Cellulosilyticum sp. I15G10I2: one gene and its partner. Each later gene encodes a partner of the first gene's protein in a complex. Links are inferred from orthologs where the notes say so. Each region holds a gene or a part of one and is shown in the gene's direction. Other genes may lie near its edges. The genes, in order: secY and secG.

The links.
Region 2: the proteins of secY (region 1) and secG are in contact, whole or in part, in a crystal structure (PDB 5AWW), measured with the Thermus thermophilus proteins. The link is inferred for Cellulosilyticum sp. I15G10I2 from one-to-one orthologs. Residues at the interface, in WP_096411648.1 of Thermus thermophilus: Leu14, Gln16, Arg17, Phe20, Ile34, Pro35, Pro37, Ile72, Arg108, Arg109, Asn112, Gln113, Arg116, Ile117, Ile120, Pro145, Gly146, Trp147, Phe152, Phe155, Val156, Val159, Thr160, Val162, Ala163, Gly164, Ala166, Leu167, Trp170, Glu173; in WP_223903268.1 of Thermus thermophilus: Tyr5, Ile9, Tyr12, Leu13, Ala16, Leu19, Val20, Val23, Leu24, Gln26, Glu27, Pro28, Gln30, Gly31, Ala32, Asp34, Leu35, Met36, Gly37, Gly38, Ser39, Ala40, Asp41, Leu42, Phe43, Ala45, Arg46, Val48, Tyr53, Thr56.

Annotation. Positions count from the first base shown.
Region 1 is NZ_FMMP01000009.1:44,638-57,817, reverse strand. What follows is about bases 10,167-13,152. They hold secY (preprotein translocase subunit SecY), read left to right. Parts: upstream 10,167-11,018; coding sequence 11,019-12,287; downstream 12,288-13,152. Other genes in these bases: map (type I methionyl aminopeptidase), read left to right, coding at 12,957-13,152; BN3326_RS08805 (adenylate kinase), read left to right, coding at 12,308-12,955; rplO (50S ribosomal protein L15), read left to right, coding at 10,575-11,018; rpmD (50S ribosomal protein L30), read left to right, coding at 10,355-10,540; rpsE (30S ribosomal protein S5), read left to right, coding at 10,167-10,340. Also shown: tuf (elongation factor Tu), read left to right, coding at 127-1,320; rpsJ (30S ribosomal protein S10), read left to right, coding at 1,748-2,056; rplC (50S ribosomal protein L3), read left to right, coding at 2,150-2,779; rplD (50S ribosomal protein L4), read left to right, coding at 2,806-3,429; rplW (50S ribosomal protein L23), read left to right, coding at 3,429-3,728; rplB (50S ribosomal protein L2), read left to right, coding at 3,795-4,628; rpsS (30S ribosomal protein S19), read left to right, coding at 4,657-4,941; rplV (50S ribosomal protein L22), read left to right, coding at 4,972-5,358; rpsC (30S ribosomal protein S3), read left to right, coding at 5,370-6,029; rplP (50S ribosomal protein L16), read left to right, coding at 6,029-6,469; rpmC (50S ribosomal protein L29), read left to right, coding at 6,459-6,662; rpsQ (30S ribosomal protein S17), read left to right, coding at 6,696-6,938; rplN (50S ribosomal protein L14), read left to right, coding at 6,970-7,338; rplX (50S ribosomal protein L24), read left to right, coding at 7,352-7,663; rplE (50S ribosomal protein L5), read left to right, coding at 7,687-8,226; BN3326_RS08845 (type Z 30S ribosomal protein S14), read left to right, coding at 8,241-8,426; and 5 more genes. UniProt on the Bacillus subtilis protein: The central subunit of the protein translocation channel SecYEG. Consists of two halves formed by TMs 1-5 and 6-10.
Region 2 is NZ_FMMP01000019.1:81,335-87,567, forward strand. Bases 1-2,968 are described here. They hold secG (preprotein translocase subunit SecG), read left to right. Parts: upstream 1-1,344; coding sequence 1,345-1,593; downstream 1,594-2,968. Other genes in these bases: eno (phosphopyruvate hydratase), read left to right, coding at 1-203; BN3326_RS17265 (YIP1 family protein), read left to right, coding at 456-1,265; rnr (ribonuclease R), read left to right, coding at 1,807-2,968. Also shown: more of rnr, read left to right, coding at 2,969-3,993; BN3326_RS17280 (peptidoglycan recognition protein family protein), read left to right, coding at 4,176-4,790; BN3326_RS17285 (copper amine oxidase N-terminal domain-containing protein), read left to right, coding at 4,919-6,233. UniProt on the Bacillus subtilis protein: Involved in protein export. Participates in an early event of protein translocation.

The DNA of each region.
Region 1 (13,180 bases):
ATTTAAAATATAGCAGCACATTCTCTAAATAATAATTTGTAGCTACTTGAAAAGTAGCTGCAAATTGAATATAATCAAATTATCTGAGAAAAATAAACTCAGCAAATTAAAGGAGGAACAAACAAAATGGCTAAAGCTAAATATGAAAGAAATAAGCCACACGTTAATATTGGTACAATCGGACACGTTGACCACGGTAAAACAACACTTACAGCAGCTATCACAAAAACTCTTCACCAAAGATATGGTTTAGGTGCAGCAGTTGATTTCGATAATATTGACAAGGCGCCAGAAGAAAGAGAACGTGGTATTACTATCTCTACAGCTCACGTTGAATACGAAACTCCAGCTCGTCACTACGCTCACGTTGACTGCCCAGGACATGCTGACTATGTTAAAAACATGATCACAGGGGCAGCACAAATGGATGGAACAATCCTTGTTTGTGCAGCTACAGATGGTCCTATGGCTCAAACTCGTGAACATATCCTTCTTTCACGTCAAGTTGGTGTACCATACATCGTTGTTTTCTTAAACAAATGTGATATGGTAGATGATGAAGAATTATTAGAACTTGTTGAAATGGAAATTCGTGACCTATTAAGCTCATATGAATTCCCTGGCGATGATACGCCAATCATCCGTGGATCAGCTCTTCAAGCATTAAATGATCCAATGGGTCCATGGGGAGATAAAATCGTAGAGTTATTTGAAATTATTGATGAGTATATTCCTACTCCAGACCGTGCAGTTGACAAACCATTCCTTATGCCTGTAGAAGATGTATTCTCAATCACAGGTCGTGGTACAGTTGCAACAGGTAGAGTAGAATCAGGTATTCTTAAAGTTCAAGATGAAGTTGAACTTGTTGGTATTCATGAAGAAACTCGTAAGATTGTGTGTACAGGAGTTGAAATGTTCCGTAAACTTCTTGATCAAGCGCAAGCTGGAGATAACATTGGAGCACTTCTTCGTGGTATTCAAAGAACTGAAATCGAACGTGGTCAAGTACTTTGCAAACCAGGTTCAATTACACCTCATACAAAATTCACAGCTCAAGTATACGTTCTTAAAAAAGAAGAAGGTGGACGTCATAAACCATTCTTCTCACACTATAGACCACAATTCTACTTCAGAACAACTGACGTTACAGGCGTTATTGAATTACCAGAAGGCACAGAAATGTGTATGCCTGGCGATAACCTTGAAATGACTATTGAACTTATCCATCCAATTGCGATGTCTCAAGGACTTCGTTTCGCGATACGTGAAGGTGGACGTACAGTAGGTTCTGGTGCAGTAGCATCTATTATTGAGTAATTAACTCATATAAAAAGCATACCCTAGGGTATGCTTTTTATTATTTATGGGAAGTTTGGTTTTCTAAAAAATCCCCTATAATTAGGAGAAAAGAGCATAATAGCTAAATTTTCCATAAAAAAATCAGTAATAACTAAAAAAAAACCTTGTCATTATATAGCTTTTAGTGTATACTCAATTTGTTGTGACATTGAGAACGATGATCTAGAAGGTTACCACCTTACAAAAAGGTGAATTTCTAGGGAGCGAATGTCCGGTTCAAGAAACCAGGCGGCAGGTCACTGTACTATATAAACTGATGTCAAGCGCTTTTGTATTAATACAAAGCTTAGAGTAAGTCTGCGCTTATGACACACTAGGTTGAGTGTACAGTCACCACTAGTCGTACTGCTTTCAAAAAAAGTACGAAAAGGAGGGGACTTTTTTTATGGCAAGTCAAAAAATCCGTATTACCCTAAAGGCTTATGATCACAAGTTAATTGATCAAACAGCAGCTGAAATAGTTGCTATTGCTAAGAAAACAGGTGCACAAGTTAGTGGACCAATACCACTACCAACTAAAAAAGAAGTGGTAACAATTTTACGTGCTGTTCACAAGTACAAAGATTCTCGTGAGCAATTCGAAATGAGAACTCATAAAAGACTTATCGATGTTGAAGCTACGCCAAAAACTGGAGATGCGTTAATGCGTATAGATTTACCAGCAGGTGTAGATATCAAAGTAGATGCGAAATAATCTATGAGATTCTAGATTGGGCGATAATCAAGAATCGTCTAGGATGATTGCCAAGGTAGCAATCCGCTGTAGATATTAGGAGGTGTAAAGGAAATGAAAAAAGCAATCATAGCTAAGAAAATAGGTATGACACAAATTTTTGATGAAAATGCAAACTTAATTCCTGTTACTGTATTAGAGGCAGGTCCATGTGTAGTTGTTCAAAAGAAAACTACTGACAATGATGGATATGAAGCGATTCAAGTTGGTTTTGGAGACGTTAAAGAAAGACGTGTTATCAAACCAGCAGCTGGTCACTTTAAAAAAGCAGGCGTTGCTCTTAAAAAACACTTAAAAGAATTCCGTTTGGAAGATATAAGTGCATATGAAGTAGGTACAGAAATCAAAGCAGATGTTTTTGCTGCTGGAGAAAGAGTAGATGTTACTGGTACTTCAAAAGGTAAAGGGTATCAAGGCGCAATCAAAAAATATGGACAAAGCCGTGGACCAATGGCTCATGGTTCTAAATCACATAGAGTAGCAGGTTCTATGGGTGCTGCAACAAGTCCAGGACGTGTTATGAAAGGTAAAGGCCTTCCATCACATATGGGATGTGTTCAAATCACAGTACAAAATCTTGAAGTTGCTAGAGTTGATTTAGACAAAAACTTAATTTTACTTAAAGGTGCAGTTCCAGGACCTAAAGGTACAATCATCGCTATAAAAGATAGCGTTAAAGCTTAATGACTGGTGAGAAAGGAGGAACAATAATGGCAAAAGTAGCTGTTTATAATATGGACGGACAACAAGTAGGTGAAGTTGAATTAAATGATTCAATCTTTGCAGTAGATGTAAAAGAACACTTAGTGCATGCAGCAGTTGTTGCACATCTTGCAAATAGACGTCAAGGAACACAAAGTGCTAAAACCCGTGCTGAAGTACGTGGTGGTGGTAGAAAACCATGGAGACAAAAAGGTACAGGTAGAGCAAGACAAGGTTCTATTCGTGCAGTACAATGGACAGGTGGTGGGGTTGCATTCGCGCCAAAACCTCGTGACTACTCTATTAGACTTAACAAAAAAGAAAGAAGACTTGCATTAAAATCAGCTTTAACTAGCAGAGTTAATGGCAGCAAATTCATTGTATTAGATTCATTAGAGCTAGCAGAGATCAAAACAAAAACAATGAAAAATATATTAGATACTCTTAAATTAAATAAAGCACTTATCGTTACAGATGGCGATACAAGCAAAAATGTAATGTTATCAGCACGTAATATTCAATCAATCAAAACATCAGCTGTTAATAACATTAATGTATATGACATCTTAAAATACGATACATTCGTAGTAACAAAAGATGCACTTAACAAAATCGAGGAGGTGTACGCATAATGGCAGATTTAAAATTTTATGACGTCATTTTAAAGCCAGTAGTTACTGAAAAAAGTATGAACGCTATGGCAGAAAAAAAATACACATTCCTAGTACAAAAAACTGCAACTAAAGGTCAAATCAAAGATGCAGTAGAAAAAATGTTCGAAGGAACAAAAGTAGAAAAAGTTAATACGGCTAATTACGAAGGTAAAACAAAACGCCGTGGCAAGTCAGTTGGTAAAACAAGTGACTACAAAAAAGCAATTGTTAAACTTAACCAAGATAGTAAAGACATTGACTTTTTCCAAGGAATGTAGTTTAATAGATAAAGATGAAACACACGGCTAAGTGTAAATGCATTGATTGAAAGGAGTGAAAGTGCGATGGGTATCAAAAAATATAGACCATATACCCCTTCAAGAAGACATATGACTTCTTCATCATTTGAAGAAATCACAAAAACAACTCCTGAAAGATCTTTAATGGTTACTTTAAAGAAAAACTCAGGAAGAAACAACCAAGGGAAAATTACAGTTCGTCATCGTGGCGGCGGATATAAAATTAAATATAGAATCATCGACTTCAAACGTAATAAAGATGGTGTACCAGCAACTGTTGTAGGTATCGAATATGATCCAAACAGAACAGCAAATATTGCATTACTTGCTTATGCGGATGGAGAAAAAAGCTATATTTTAGCTCCAGTAGGGCTTAAAGTAGGCGACAAATTAATGAGTGGTGAAACAGCGGAAATTCGCATTGGAAACGCACTCAGAATGAAAGATATGCCAATAGGTGCTACTATTCATAACCTTGAAATGAAACCAGGCAAAGGCGGGCAGCTTGTTCGTGCAGCAGGTATGTCAGCACAGCTTATGGCTAAAGAAGGCAAGTATGCAACAGTTAAACTTCCTTCAGGAGAAATGAGACTTTTACCTATCGAGTGTAGAGCTACAATAGGTCAAGTTGGTAACATCGATCATGAGCTTATCAATATTGGTAAAGCAGGACGTAAACGTCATATGGGTATTCGCCCTACAGTTCGTGGATCTGTTATGAACCCTAACGATCACCCTCACGGTGGTGGAGAAGGTAGATCACCAATTGGACGTCCAAATCCATGTACACCTTGGGGTAAACCAGCTCTTGGATACAAAACAAGAAAGAAAAATAAGCAATCAAACAAATATATTGTACGTGCTCGTAACAAAAAATAATGTAAAGTAGTGAAGGGAGGCATCATTAATGGCTCGTTCCATCAAAAAAGGACCATTTGCTGATAAACATTTATTAAAGAAAATAGATGAAATGAACGCAGCGGATGAGAAAAAAGTAATCAAATCATGGTCACGTCGTTCAACAATATTCCCTAGCATGGTAGGACATACTATCGCTGTACATGACGGAAGAAAACATGTTCCAGTTTTTGTAACAGAAGATATGGTAGGACATAAATTAGGTGAATTTGCATTAACAAGAACTTACCGTGGTCATGGTAAAGATGCAGAAAAGAAATCAAGAGTTCGTTAATTAATTATTTACGGAAGGAGGTCTTTAAAAATGGCAAAAGGACATAGAAGCCAGATCAAAAAAGAGAGAAATGCTCAAAAAGACTCAAGACCAAAAGCAAAAGTAACATTTGTACGTTTATCTAGTACTAAGGCAAATATCGTGCTTAACCAAATCAAAGGAAAAGATGTTAATACTGCACTTGCAATCTTAGCATACACACCAAGATACGGTGCACGTATTATAGAAAAATTAGTAAAATCAGCTGTAGCAAATGCTGAGCATAATAATAGTATGGAGACAGCTAACTTATTTGTTGAAGAAGCCTTTTCTACTAAAGGGCCAACACTTAAAAGAATTCGTCCACGTGCTCAAGGTCGTGCTTATAGAATCGACAAACAAACAAGCCACATTACAGTGGTACTAAATGAAAGATAAGGAGGTTAGGTATGGGCCAAAAAGTCAATCCTCATGGATTAAGAGTAGGTGTTATCAAAGGTTGGGATGCCAGATGGTATGCAGATAAAAAAGACTTTGCTAATAACCTAGTAGAAGATAATAAAATCAGAAAATTCATTAAGAAAAAATTATATTCAGCTGGCATAGACAAAATTGAAATTGAAAGAATGTCTAAACGTGTTAGAATCCACGTTCATACATCTAAACCAGGGATCGTAATTGGTAAGGGTGGATCATCTATTGATGAGCTTCGTAAGCAAGTAGAAAAGCTTACGGCAAACAAAGTTGCAATCAACATTGTTGAAGTAAAGCGTCCAGAAGCATGTGCACAACTCGTTGCTGAAAATATTGCACTTCAACTTGAAAACCGTGTTTCATTCCGTCGTGCGATGAAACAAGCTATGGGTAAATCATTCAAAGCTGGAGCAAAAGGTATTAAAGTTCAATGCTCAGGTCGTTTAGGCGGAGCAGAAATGGCACGTACAGAGCATTATTCAGATGGCACTATTCCACTCCAGACATTAAGAGCGGATATTGAATATGGATTTGCAGAAGCAGATACAACTTACGGTAAGATCGGTGTTAAAGTGTGGATATACAAAGGAGAGGTACTTCCACAAAAAGTTAAAAAGGAAGGGAGCGCTAACTAATGTTAATGCCTAAAAGAGTAAAGCGTCGCAAACAATTCCGTGGACGTATGACAGGTAAAGCTACCCGTGGAAATAAAATTACTTATGGTGATTTTGGTATTGTTGCAATGGAACCAGCATGGGTAAAATCAAACCAAATCGAAGCTGCCCGTATTGCGATGACACGTTATATCAAACGTGGTGGTAAAGTATGGATTAAAATATTCCCAGATAAACCAGTAACAGCTAAACCAGCAGAAACACGTATGGGTTCTGGTAAAGGTTCACCTGAGTATTGGGTAGCAGTAGTTAAACCAGGTAGAGTAATGTTTGAATTATCAGGTGTAGCAGAAGAAACAGCTAGAGAAGCGTTAAGACTTGCAGTTCACAAATTACCTATGAAATGCAAGATAGTATCTCGTGCTGAACAAGAAATGGCAGGTGATGGTAGTGAAGAGTAGAGCATTCTTAGAAGAATTAATAACAAAAACATCTGAAGAGCTAAACGTTGAGTTGGTGAATGCGAAAAAAGAACTTTTTAACTTAAGATTTCAAAATGCTACCAATCAACTCGATAATACAGCAAGAATTAAAGAAGTAAGAAAGAATATCGCACGTATTCAAACTATTATTACACAAAAAGCAACTGTGTAATAGAGAGGAGGCTAAGTCGTGTCAGAAAGAAATATGCGAAAAGTATTAATGGGTAACGTTGTAAGCAATAAAATGGATAAAACGATTACTGTTGCAGTAGTAAACAATGTAAAACATCCTCTTTACGGTAAAATCGTAAAAAGAACTTATAAATTACATGCTCATGATGAAAACAATGAGTGTCAAATCGGCGATAAAGTTAGAGTAATGGAAACAAGACCACTATCTAAGTCAAAACGTTTTAGACTTGTTGAAATTGTAGAAAAAGCAAAATAGTATTAGTAATCTTGAAAGGAGGTCACTTCTCATGATCCAACAAGAAAGTAGATTAAGAGTAGCTGATAATACAGGAGCAAAAGAATTACTTTGCATTCGTGTATTAGGTGGTTCTACCAGAAGATACGGCAGTATTGGTGATGTTATCGTTGCTGCGGTTAAAGATGCAACACCAGGCGGCGTTGTTAAAAAAGGTGACGTTGTTAAAGCTGTTATCGTACGTACTAAAAAAGGTGTAAGAAGAGCTGACGGTTCATACATTAAATTTGATGAAAATGCAGCTGTTATCATAAAAGAAGATAAAAACCCAAGAGGAACACGTATTTTTGGACCAGTAGCAAGAGAGTTAAGAGAAAAGAAATACACAAAAATCTTATCACTTGCTCCAGAAGTTTTATAAGGAGGTGCAAATAGTGAAAACTAAACTTAAAAAAGGCGACAGAGTAATAATCATCGCTGGCAAAGACAAAGGTAAAGAAGGTAATGTTAATTTTATTGACCGCAAAAATGGTCGTGTGGTTGTAGATGGGTGCAACATGATTACTAAGCACCAAAAACCAAATGCAGCTGGTCAAGGCGGATTAATTCAAAGAGAAGCACCTGTACACATTTCTAACGTTATGTATGTGCACAATGGAAAACCAGCCCGTTTAGGCGTACAAATAAACGACGGTAAAAAAGTTCGCGTAGCGATCGTAAACAAAGACCGTTTCGTGATTGACTAATAGGCGAAAGGAGGTAATAGGCTATGAGTAGATTAAAAGAGATATATAATACTGAGATCATGAGTGCCATGACTCAAAAATTTAATTATAAAAATCAATTACAAGTTCCAAAAATCGAAAAAATAGTAATTAACATGGGTGTTGGTGAAGCAAAAGATAATGCGAAAGTATTAGAGAGTGCTGTAAGTGATATGCAAACTGTATCAGGACAAAAACCAGTTATTACTAAAGCTAAAAAATCTGTAGCGGCATTTAAACTTCGTGAAGGGATGCCAATCGGATGTAAAGTAACACTTCGCGGTAAAAAAATGTATGAATTTCTTGATCGTTTAGTAAACTTAGCACTTCCACGTGTACGTGACTTCCGTGGTATCAGCGCTACTGCATTTGATGGTCGTGGTAACTATGCATTAGGTATTAAAGAACAACTTATTTTCCCGGAAATTGAGTACGACAAAATCGATAAAGTTCGTGGTATGGACGTCATTATTGTAACAACAGCTCAAACAGATGAAGAAGCACGTGAGCTCTTGACACAATTTGGAATGCCATTTCAAAAATAAGGAGGGTAAGCAAAGTGGCAAAAACATCTATGAAAGTTAAGCAACAAAAAACCGCTAAATTTTCAACTCAAGAATATACAAGATGTCGTATTTGTGGACGTCCGCATGCATATATAAGAAAATTTGGTATATGTCGTATATGTTTTAGAGAATTAGCATATAAAGGTCAGATTCCAGGCGTTAAAAAAGCAAGCTGGTAATAATGGAAAGGAGGCAAATAAAATGACAATGAGCGATCCTATTGCAGATATGCTTACAAGAATCAGAAATGCAAATGTTGCAAAACATGATATTGTTGAAGTTCCTGCATCAAAAATGAAAAAAGCAATTTCTGAAATTCTTTTAAATGAGGGATATATTAAAGGATACGAAGTTATAGAAGATGGCGTTAAAGGAACTATTCGTGTAACTTTAAAATATGGCAAAGATAAAAATCAAAAAGTAATTTCAGGTTTAAAGAAAATTTCTAAACCAGGTCTTCGTGTATACGCAGACACTGATAACTTACCAAAAGTATTAGGTGGACTTGGAACAGCAATTATTTCAACAAGTAAAGGTGTAATTACTGACAAAGACGCTAGAAAACTTGGCGTAGGCGGAGAAGTTATCGCGTTTATTTGGTAATAAAGATAAAAAGTTTAAGGAGGTGCGACCATGTCACGTATTGGTAAATTACCAATCGAGGTTCCAGCAGGTGTTACTGTTACAAAAGCTGAAGGCAATGTAGTAACAGTTAAAGGGCCAAAAGGAACACTTACAAGAACATTCGATAGTGCAATGAATATTACACTTGAAGATAATCAGGTCTTAGTTACAAGACCAAACGATTTAAAAAGAAACAGATCACTTCATGGATTAACAAGAACACTTGTTTCAAACATGGTTGAAGGTGTGACAAATGGCTTCAATAAAGTGTTAGAAATCAATGGTGTTGGATATAGAGCAGCGAAACAAGGCAAGAAATTAGTTCTTTCATTAGGATACTCTCACCCAGTTGAAATGGAAGATCCAGAAGGAATCACATCAGTAGTTGAAGGTAATAAAATTACTATTTCAGGTATTAACAAAGAACATGTTGGACAATTTGCGGCTGAGATCAGAACTAAACGTCCGCCAGAGCCATACAAAGGCAAAGGTATTAAGTACGTTGATGAAATAATCAGACGTAAAGAAGGTAAAACAGGTAAAAAATAAGAGTAAAGGGGTGAAATAAGAATGATAACTAAAGCATCACGTAGTAAAATTCGTGTAAAAAAGCATATGAAAATGCGTAATAAGCTTCAAGGAACTACTGAGAGACCAAGACTTGCAGTATATAGAAGTGAAAAACACATTTATGCTCAGATTATAGATGATACAAAAGGTAGTACATTAGTATCGGCTTCTACTGTTGAAAAAGAGCTTGCTAAAGCCTTAGAAGCTACATCAAATGTTGATGCAGCAAAAGCTGTTGGCGAAGCAGTTGCAAAAAAAGCCCTTGCTAAAGGTATTAATGAAGTTGTTTTTGACCGTGGAGGATTCTTATACCATGGTAGAGTAAAAGCATTAGCAGATGCAGCTCGCGCTGCTGGATTACAATTCTAGTAAAGGAGGGACATACGGTGGCTAAAAAGCTAAATATTGATCCTAGTACATTAGATCTTCAGGAAAAAGTTGTTACGATTAAACGTGTAACAAAAGTTGTAAAAGGTGGTCGTACTTTCCGTTTCTCTGCTTTAGTAGTAGTTGGAGATGGAAATGGTCACGTTGGCGTTGGACTTGGTAAAGCAATGGAAATTCCAAACGCTATTGAGAAAGCTATTCAAGATGCTAAAAAGAACTTAATTTATATTGAAAGAAATGACGCAGACAGCGTTTATCATGAATTCGTTGGTGAATTTGGAAGTGCAAGAGTACTTCTTAAACCAGCTAAAGAAGGTACAGGAGTTATTGCAGGAGGTCCAGCACGTGCTGTACTTGAACTTGCAGGCGTTCGTAATATTAGAACGAAATCTCTTGGTTCTAACAATAAGAAAAATGTAGTACATGCAACAATTGAAGCACTTGCTTCACTCAAAACACCAGCAGAAGTTGCTAAACTTCGTGGAAAAACAGTAGAAGAGCTTCTAGGATAAGGAGGAATGTTCAAGTGGCTAAAATTAAAGTAACATTAGTAAGATCCACAATCGGGGCAATTCCAAAACATAAAAAAACTGTAGAAGCGCTCGGGTTAAGAAAGATCAATAGTTCAAATATACACGAAGATAATACAGCAATTCGTGGGATGGTAGATCAAGTTAGACATTTAGTAAAAGTAGAAGCAATAAGCGAGTAATAAAAGGCTTAAAGAGAAGGAGGTGCAAGGAAGCATGAATTTAAATGAATTAAGACCAGTAGAAGGTTCAAAAAGAGATTCTTTCCGTGTAGGCCGTGGACATGGTTCAGGAAACGGAAAAACAGCGGGAAGAGGACATAAAGGACAAAATTCTAGAACTGGCGGTGGTGTTAGACCAGGTTTTGAAGGGGGGCAAATGCCTTTATACAGAAGACTTCCAAAACGTGGTTTTACAAACCGTAATAGTTTAGAAATAGTAGGTATTAATGTAGATTTATTAAATCGCTTTGAAGATGGCGCTGTAGTAACAGTTGAAGCTATGATAGAAGCTGGAATCATCAAAAATCCAAGAGATGGGGTTAAAATTCTTGGGAAAGGTGATCTAACAAAGAAATTAACTGTTAAAGCAAATGCATTTAGTGCAGGTGCTAAAGAGAAAATTGAAGCTGTGGGTGGAAAAATAGAAGAGGTGATGTAGGTGGATTTATTCAAAACTCTTAAAAATGCATGGAGAGTGCCAGAACTACGCAAAAAAATTATTTTCACACTTTGGATGTTTCTTATTGTAAGAATAGGTGCACATATTACGGTACCAGGAATTAATACAGATGCAGTTATAGCTATGATGAATCAAAACGCGGGGAATGTTTTGAATCTAATGGATGTTATAACAGGTGGAGCATTTAAAACCATGGCACTTTTCGCTTTTGGAGTAGGGCCATATATTACAGCAAGCATTATTATGCAGCTTTTACAAATTGCAATAACTAAGCTTGAGGAGCTCGCAAAAGAAGGGGAGCAAGGCAGAAAGAAAATTAACAAATATACACGTTATGTAACATTAGCCCTTGCCTTAATTCAATCATCAGCAACAACGCTTACACTTAGCAGACAGCAACCAAGTGTACTTGTAGATAATACAATATGGACATTTGTGGTAGTTGTTATCTCATTTGTAGCAGGTTCAATGCTCGTGATGTGGATAGGGGAACAAATTACGCAAAAAGGCATAGGAAATGGTATATCACTTATTATCTTTATTAATATTATTTCTAGACTTCCACAAAACTTCATCGTATTATTCCAGACACATGGTTATTTAATACCAACAATAATCGTATTATTATTTATACTCGTAATAGGTTTTGTTGTATTAATGGCTCAAGGAGAAAGAAGAATTGCAGTACAGTATGCAAAACGTACTGCTGGACGTAAAGTTTATGGCGGACAATCACAACATATTCCTATTAAAGTCAACTTAGCAGGGGTATTGCCAATTATCTTTGCAATGTCTATTATGAATTTCCCAGAAATTGTTACTAATTTATTTGGGGGAACAACAAATGAAATATGGGGTACAGTACTTAGATTTTTAAGATGGACACATCCAGTAGGAACAGTAATCTATGTAGTACTTATATTTGCATTTGCTTTCTTCTATTCAACTATTGCATTTAATCCAATGGAAATTGCATCTAACATGAAAAAAGGTGGCGGATTTATACCCGGTATAAGACCAGGGAAACCAACATCAGATTATTTATCAGATGTTGCATCTCGTATCACACTACTTGGAGCTATCTTTTTAGCAATACTTGCAGTTATTCCACTCGTATTTGAATATACATTAAACGTGCAAGTAGCGTTTTCAGGAACATCACTTCTCATTATTGTTGGTGTTGCATTAGAAACACTTAAACAAATGGAATCACAGATGTTAATGAGACATTATAAAGGATTTTTATAAGAAGATAGGAGGTTGCCGTAATGAGATTGATATTACTCGGAGCGCCAGGAGCAGGTAAAGGGACTCAAGCAGAAATGCTTACAAAATTATATGATATTCCATGTATCTCGACAGGCAATATTTTTAGAGAACATATCTCTAACAACACAGACTTAGGCAAACAAGCAAAAGCTTATATGGATCAAGGTCAACTCGTACCAGATTCTCTTGTTATAGAACTTGTAAAAAGCAGAATTACACAAGATGACTGTAAAAATGGCATGATTTTTGATGGATTTCCAAGAACCATTCCACAAGCAGAAGCATTAGATGCTATGCTTGCAGACTTAAATATACCAATAGATTACGTTGTTAATGTAGAGGTACCCGATGAACTTATTGTTGATCGTATGGCTGGTAGAACTGTTTGCCCAAGCTGCGGCGCTTCTTATCATAAGATAAGTAAAAAAGAAGACATAGCAGGCATATGTAACGCATGCAGCACAAATCTAGTCCAAAGAGAAGATGATAAAGAAGAAACAGTTAAAAAAAGATTAGAAATCTATCATGCACAAACAGAACCACTTATTGCACACTACAAAGCTCAAGGCAAAGTTCTTGATGTTCATGGAGTAGGTACAGTGGAAGAAGTACGTGCAGCAGTAAAGAAAGCATTAGGAGTGAATTAGGATGCCAATCCCCATTAAATCTGATATGGAAATAAGTTTAATGAAAGAGGCAGCGCATATATTAATAGAGGCTCACGAACTAGTGGGTAAAGCAGTACAAGAAGGTATTACAACCAAAGAGTTAGATGCTATTGCAGAAACGTTTATAACAAGTAAACATGCACTGCCATCTTTTAAAGGTTATTGTGGATACCCAGCATCAGCTTGTATTTCTATTAATGAAGA
Region 2 (6,233 bases), on another replicon or contig:
TTGTATCTCATCGTTCAGGAGAATCGGAAGATGATACAATAGCAGATATTGTAGTTGCTGTTAATGCTGGACAGATTAAAACAGGTGCACCTGCACGATCAGACAGAACAGCTAAATACAACCAGCTTCTTCGTATCGAAGAGCAATTGGGAGATGTTGCGCAGTTTAAAGGCAAAAAATCTTTCTTTAATCTTAATCAATAATTATTTATTAAAATATATGGGTTTAGGACTTCCTAAGCCCAATTTTTATTCTTTTTAAACGGGTTATACAAAAACACATTTATAGGTTGAGCTATACAGGTTATACATATAATGGATAATGACTAATTAGTCAATGTGTTGGTATTCGTCAAGGAATAAACTTAAAAATATATAAAATATTGTTAATTGTTTTATCAAGTAGCTTATTATATAATAAATACGATTAAATAAATAAAGATGGGGGAAGCTAAAATGAATGAAGAAAAATTTCAGTCAGGTGAACAAGAAAGAGACCTTCTAGATGGAGGATTTGCCGTAGTTGATAGAGAAAAAATTATAGAAGAAGAAACAAGAGAGATTACACCTTGGTATATGCATTTTGTTAATATATTTTCATCACCTAAAAAGATGATGGAAGAAAATTTTTATCATGAACCACCACAAGGTATGGCTATAGGCATTATAGGTTCTATTTTATTTACAGTTATAGCGACATTACTTACTTTTATAAATCCTGTTATGAAACAAACGCTATATGATCAGTTTAGGATGAGCGGCATATCAGAAGAGATGATAGGTCAAAGATATGCCATGACACAAATATCAGGGATCATAGCAGCAGTTGTTATGATATTTGTAAGTGCTTTTTTAACAGCCTTGCTTATTCAAATAGTAAAAGCTATTGTAAAAGATAAAGGAAAATTTGGCTCTTTATTTGTAGTTGCGCTTTTTTCACAAATGGTTGGAAGTGCGGTGATGTGTGTAGATAAATTAATTGCGTTCTTTATTCCTACAGCACATACTGTTTTAGGCCTGCCTATTTTATTAGATGAAGATATGTTAGCTGGGAATATTGCATTAAATGTAATTGCTCAACTCTTAAGCCTTCCAGCGATCTGGGCACTTGTTATATTAGTTATTGGCTACTCTGTCGTAACAAGAACCAGTATTAAAAAAGGTATAGGGGTTGTTGTATGTGTGCAAACCTTTTTTACCTTAGTAGGGATTGGGCTGGCTTATGTCGGACAGATGATGATGCAAAATAGTTTTAATGGTATGTAAGTTTATTGCTTTTTTTATGACTCTATGATATGATAAGGAAAGATGTGTAAACATTACAGTTTGAAGGAGGCTTTAAACTATGGACATAGTAAAAATAGTTTTAACTGTGATCTATGTAATTGCAGCACTTGCAATTATTACAGTTGTTTTACTTCAAGAAGGTAAATCAGCAGGACTTGGTTCTCTAGGCGGAGGGACAAGCAGCAGCAATAATAGTTATTGGGATAAAAACAAAAAACATAGTTTAGAAGGTAAGTTTGAAAGATGGACTAAGGCTACAGCAGCTCTTTTTGTAATTCTTGCATTAGTACTTATGATTCTGAACTAATAAAAAGTGCACTTTACATTGTCAATGTAAGGTGTATTTTTTTATCAAAATATATTTTATCTTAAAAAAAATAGTACACTATGGTATAATGATTATTATTAGTTTAAAGAGTAATTCAAACTATAATCGGGTATAATAGCTATAAATAAATTTATGAATATGATGAAAAATAACACTATGAGTATGACTTTATAAAAGAAAAGAGTTGATCTTATGAGAAATGAAGAAAACCAATCTAAGACACCCACAAGAAAACAAATCTTAATTGATATGATGAAACACCCAAGTTATGTACCACTTAAAATTAAAGAGATTATGACAATACTCCAAGTTCCGCCGGCTGATAGACCAGAGCTCGAAGAAATGCTGGGAGAGCTTATTAAAGAAGGTAAAGTGATAAGGACTAAAAGAGGCAAGTTTGCTGTGCCGCAAACTTTTAATCTCGTATCGGGAACTTTTCAAGGACATCCTAAAGGATTTGGTTTTTTAATACTTGATGAAGATGAGAAAGATATCTTTATTCCTGCATCAGGGGTAAATGGTGCTATGCATAAAGATAGAGTTATGTGCAGAATTACAAAACAACCGACATCCGAGAAACGGGCAGAAGCAGAAATTATTGAAATTCTTCAAAGAGGTCCAGAAAGTTTAGTCGGCACTTATCAAGAGAGCGAAAATTTTGGTTTTGTTGTGCCTGATGATCAAAAATATTCAAGAGATGTTTTTATTCCAAAAAAACTTTCTAAGGGTGCAGTTTCAGGACATAAAGTACTTGTTCAAATTACGAATTGGGCAGAAGAACGCAGAAATCCAGAGGGACAAATATTATCAGTTCTTGGACATGTTAATGATCCGGGGGTAGATATTCTTTCTATTATTTATCAATATGATCTACCAAGAGAATTCTCAAAAGAAGTGATGGACGAAGTAGAAAACATTCCAACCGAGGTACCAGAGCAAGATAAAAAGGGGAGAACAGATTTAAGAGCCCTTCAGATGGTAACAATTGATGGAGAAGATGCTAAGGATTTAGATGATGCTATTTCTATAGAAAGATTAGATAACGGGATGTATCGTTTAGGCGTACATATTGCTGATGTAACGCACTATGTGAAAGAGAAACATCCGTTAGATGATGAAGCGCTTGAGCGGGGCACAAGTATCTATCTGGTTGACAGAGTTATCCCTATGCTGCCACATAAACTAAGTAATGGCATTTGTTCTTTGAATGCAGGGGTGGATAGACTTGCCTTAACATGTATGATGGATATTGACTCCCATGGAAATGTACAAAGCCATCAAATTATGGAAACAGTTATCAAGATTGATGAACGTATGACTTATACAAATGTTAAAAAGATATTAATTGATGAAGACGAGGCGCTTAAAGAGCGTTACAAAGATTTTATTCCTATGTTTGAAAGCATGAGAGACCTTGCGGATCTACTGCGTAAAAGACGTATGAAACGTGGTTCGATAGACTTTGACTTTGAAGAAACAAAAATTATTCTTGATAAAGACGGTACACCTATAGAAATCAAACCTTATGACAGAAACGTGGCAACCCGTATTATCGAGGAGTTTATGCTTATATGTAATGAGACAATTGCAGAGGATTACTTCTGGCAAGAAAAACCTTTTGTTTACCGTAGCCATGAAGATCCAGATCCAGTGAAAATATTGGCACTTACAGAATTCATTAATAACTTTGGTTATAATATCAAGGGTGCTGCTCAAAAGGTACATCCAAAAGATATGCAGAAAATACTGGATGATATAGCAGATAAGCCAGAAGAAAGCATCATCAGTCATCTGCTTCTTCGCTCGATGAAGCAGGCCAGATATACTGCAGAATGTAATGGGCATTTTGGACTTGCCGCACGTTATTACTGCCATTTTACATCACCTATCAGAAGATATCCGGATCTTCAGATTCATCGTATTATTAAATACAATCTACATCATCAGCTTACTGGTAAAAAGGAAGCTGTACTGTTTGAGAGAATGCCAGAGGTGGCTAAGCAATCCTCAATGCGTGAAAGACGTGCAGAAGAAGCTGAAAGAGAAACCATTAAACTTAAAAAAGTTGAATATATGGAACAATTTGTTGGACAGTTATTTAGAGGAGTTATTACAGGTACAACTTCTTGGGGTGTTTATGTAGAACTTCCTAATACAGTAGAAGGACTTGTTCATGTGAATGAGATGGCAGATGATTATTATATTTATGATGAGGCAGGCCATAGATGGATCGGGGATCGTACAAAACAAATCTACCGTTTGGGAGATAAGGTCTATGTACAGGTGCTAAAAACAGATACTATCACAAGATCAATAGATTTTAGATTAGTAAGTGAAGAAGAATTTAATAAGCAAGAACTTGATAAACAAGAGCAATAAAACTTTTAAAAAGCCAGCTGACTTTAGCCACCACTAAAGTCAGCTGGCTTTTGGTAAGACTGGCTTTAGTTACCAGCTATCTTTAAAATAGATTTTCTAAGCAATCTATAGTATAATGCCAAGAGGGACTGGTATAGAAAAATGACATAGTAAGAATCAAATAGATAAGTTAAGGAGACAACATGAAGCAATATAAAGACAAAAGCCATAGGCGGCAATATTATAAAGATGCAGTATTTATTATGACACTTATAGCGCTTATAGGCGTAGCGATGCTGGTAAAGCCAAAGCCAAAGCCTATTGTGCAAAAAGATATAGAAAAAGTAATAGGGATACCGTATACAATTGATACGATACCAGAGTCTGGAAAAAGGCCTGGCAGACATAGAAAAATTAAATATATTGTAGTACATAACACAGCCAATGAAACAAGTGACGCAAGAAGTGAAAGAAATTACTTAACCAATATAACGAACACTTCAGATACTTCATGGCATATTGTAGTAGATGAGCGTGAGATTATAGAAGCTATCCCCCTTAATGAAGTTGCTCACCACGCGGGTTCATCAGTCGGAAATGAATATGGAATCGGGATAGAGATTTGTGAATCAGGCAATTACGAACAGTCAGAAGAAAATGCAATTAAGCTTATTGCTTATCTTATGAAATACTATAAAATACCGCTTTCAAGGGTTACAACACATCAACATTTTAGTGGTAAAGCCTGTCCTAGACTTATTCTTGAAAACTGGGATGCATTTATAGATAAGGTTGAAAAAGAGTTTAGAGGCTACTAATTATTAACAAGGGAATTGAAGGGAAGAGGGGTACTTGTATTGTCATTATGTTTTTTAATCCTTTATAATGGAGGAGAGGAATCTAAAAAATCGACGTCAATTATAGGACGACTAGGAGGACTTTCGATATGACAATGCAAAAAAGTATCATTTATCTATTAGTTTCAGCGATTATATTTACAATGTTTCCGACGATCAGCTATAGCGCATCAGATAATAGAATTACAAAGGTAGTAACAGTGGGCGTAGATGAAGTAATTGAAGCCCAAGGGGCTCCCCGTTTAGTGATAGATTTAAAAGATGAACTAGAACCCGAAGATACTTTCTATTTGATACTAGAAGGTGCTGAATGGGCAGTAGGAACTGGCATCAATGAAATTATAGGTGAAATACAAGGGATGCCCTTTTCTGAGAGTATGCCACGATTAGAGACTTTAAAAATAAATCATAAAGAGCTTCAGATAAGAGTTAAGGACGCAATGATTTTTGCGGGTGTGAGTTTGAGGATCCCGCTGCATACACAGATCAAAGAAGCTGTGGCTACGGTTAGGATTAATAATAATAATACAGCTGTAAGCGCAAATACCCATAGTTTTGCAAAGTCAATGGACTATAGGGGAAAAGTTACATCAGATAAAGTAAGCACTGCAACAAGAGATAGTGTGATGGCTGATTTAGTGATTGAAGAGCCTTATTCACAAGCTTTTCATAAGGCGATGTTAAATCATAAAAGAAATACTATTCAAATGGTTTTAAATTCTAATGACTATGAGTTTGTCCTTGATATGCCATCGCTTGGAGTGCCTAAATTACAGGGTATTAAAGGTTTTGATACAATAACCGGAGGCAGTCAAAATTTAAGAAAGATTGATGCACAGACTTTAGAACTTACATTACCGGACCTTAGTAGTGTGCAATCTACAGGGGGATTTGTTTTAAGCGGGGTAGGGCTTAAGACGACCAACCAAACACCAGCACAGGGAATGGTTACTGTTAACTTACAAGGGGATCTGATCTTTAATACAACTGTAAATGTACTTAAAGTTGTGGATTATGGTATTGACCTTATAGCAGCAAAGATGGAGGAGACGGTAGCGGGTAAATCTAAAAATGTCACTTTTACCCTTGAAGAAAAAGTGCATCAGTCTTTAATCCGAGAAAGACTTACTACTTTTACTTTTACGAAGGGTGCACGGGTTAGATTAGGGCAAGATAATAGAGTTGAGGTTACCTTAAATGGCACCAAGATGCTGTATTATCCTATTATGCAAAATGGCAAGGCAGTAGGTTTTGAAGTACCACAGTTATCAGGAACTACAATGAAGTATCAATTTGAACTCCCCCTTGATTTACCGTCATCTACAGAAGGCGAAATAGAAGTGATAGCAGATGGCAGGTCTTTAATCAATACGCTCTCGGCAAGTATTCTTGAAGTTAAGCCTG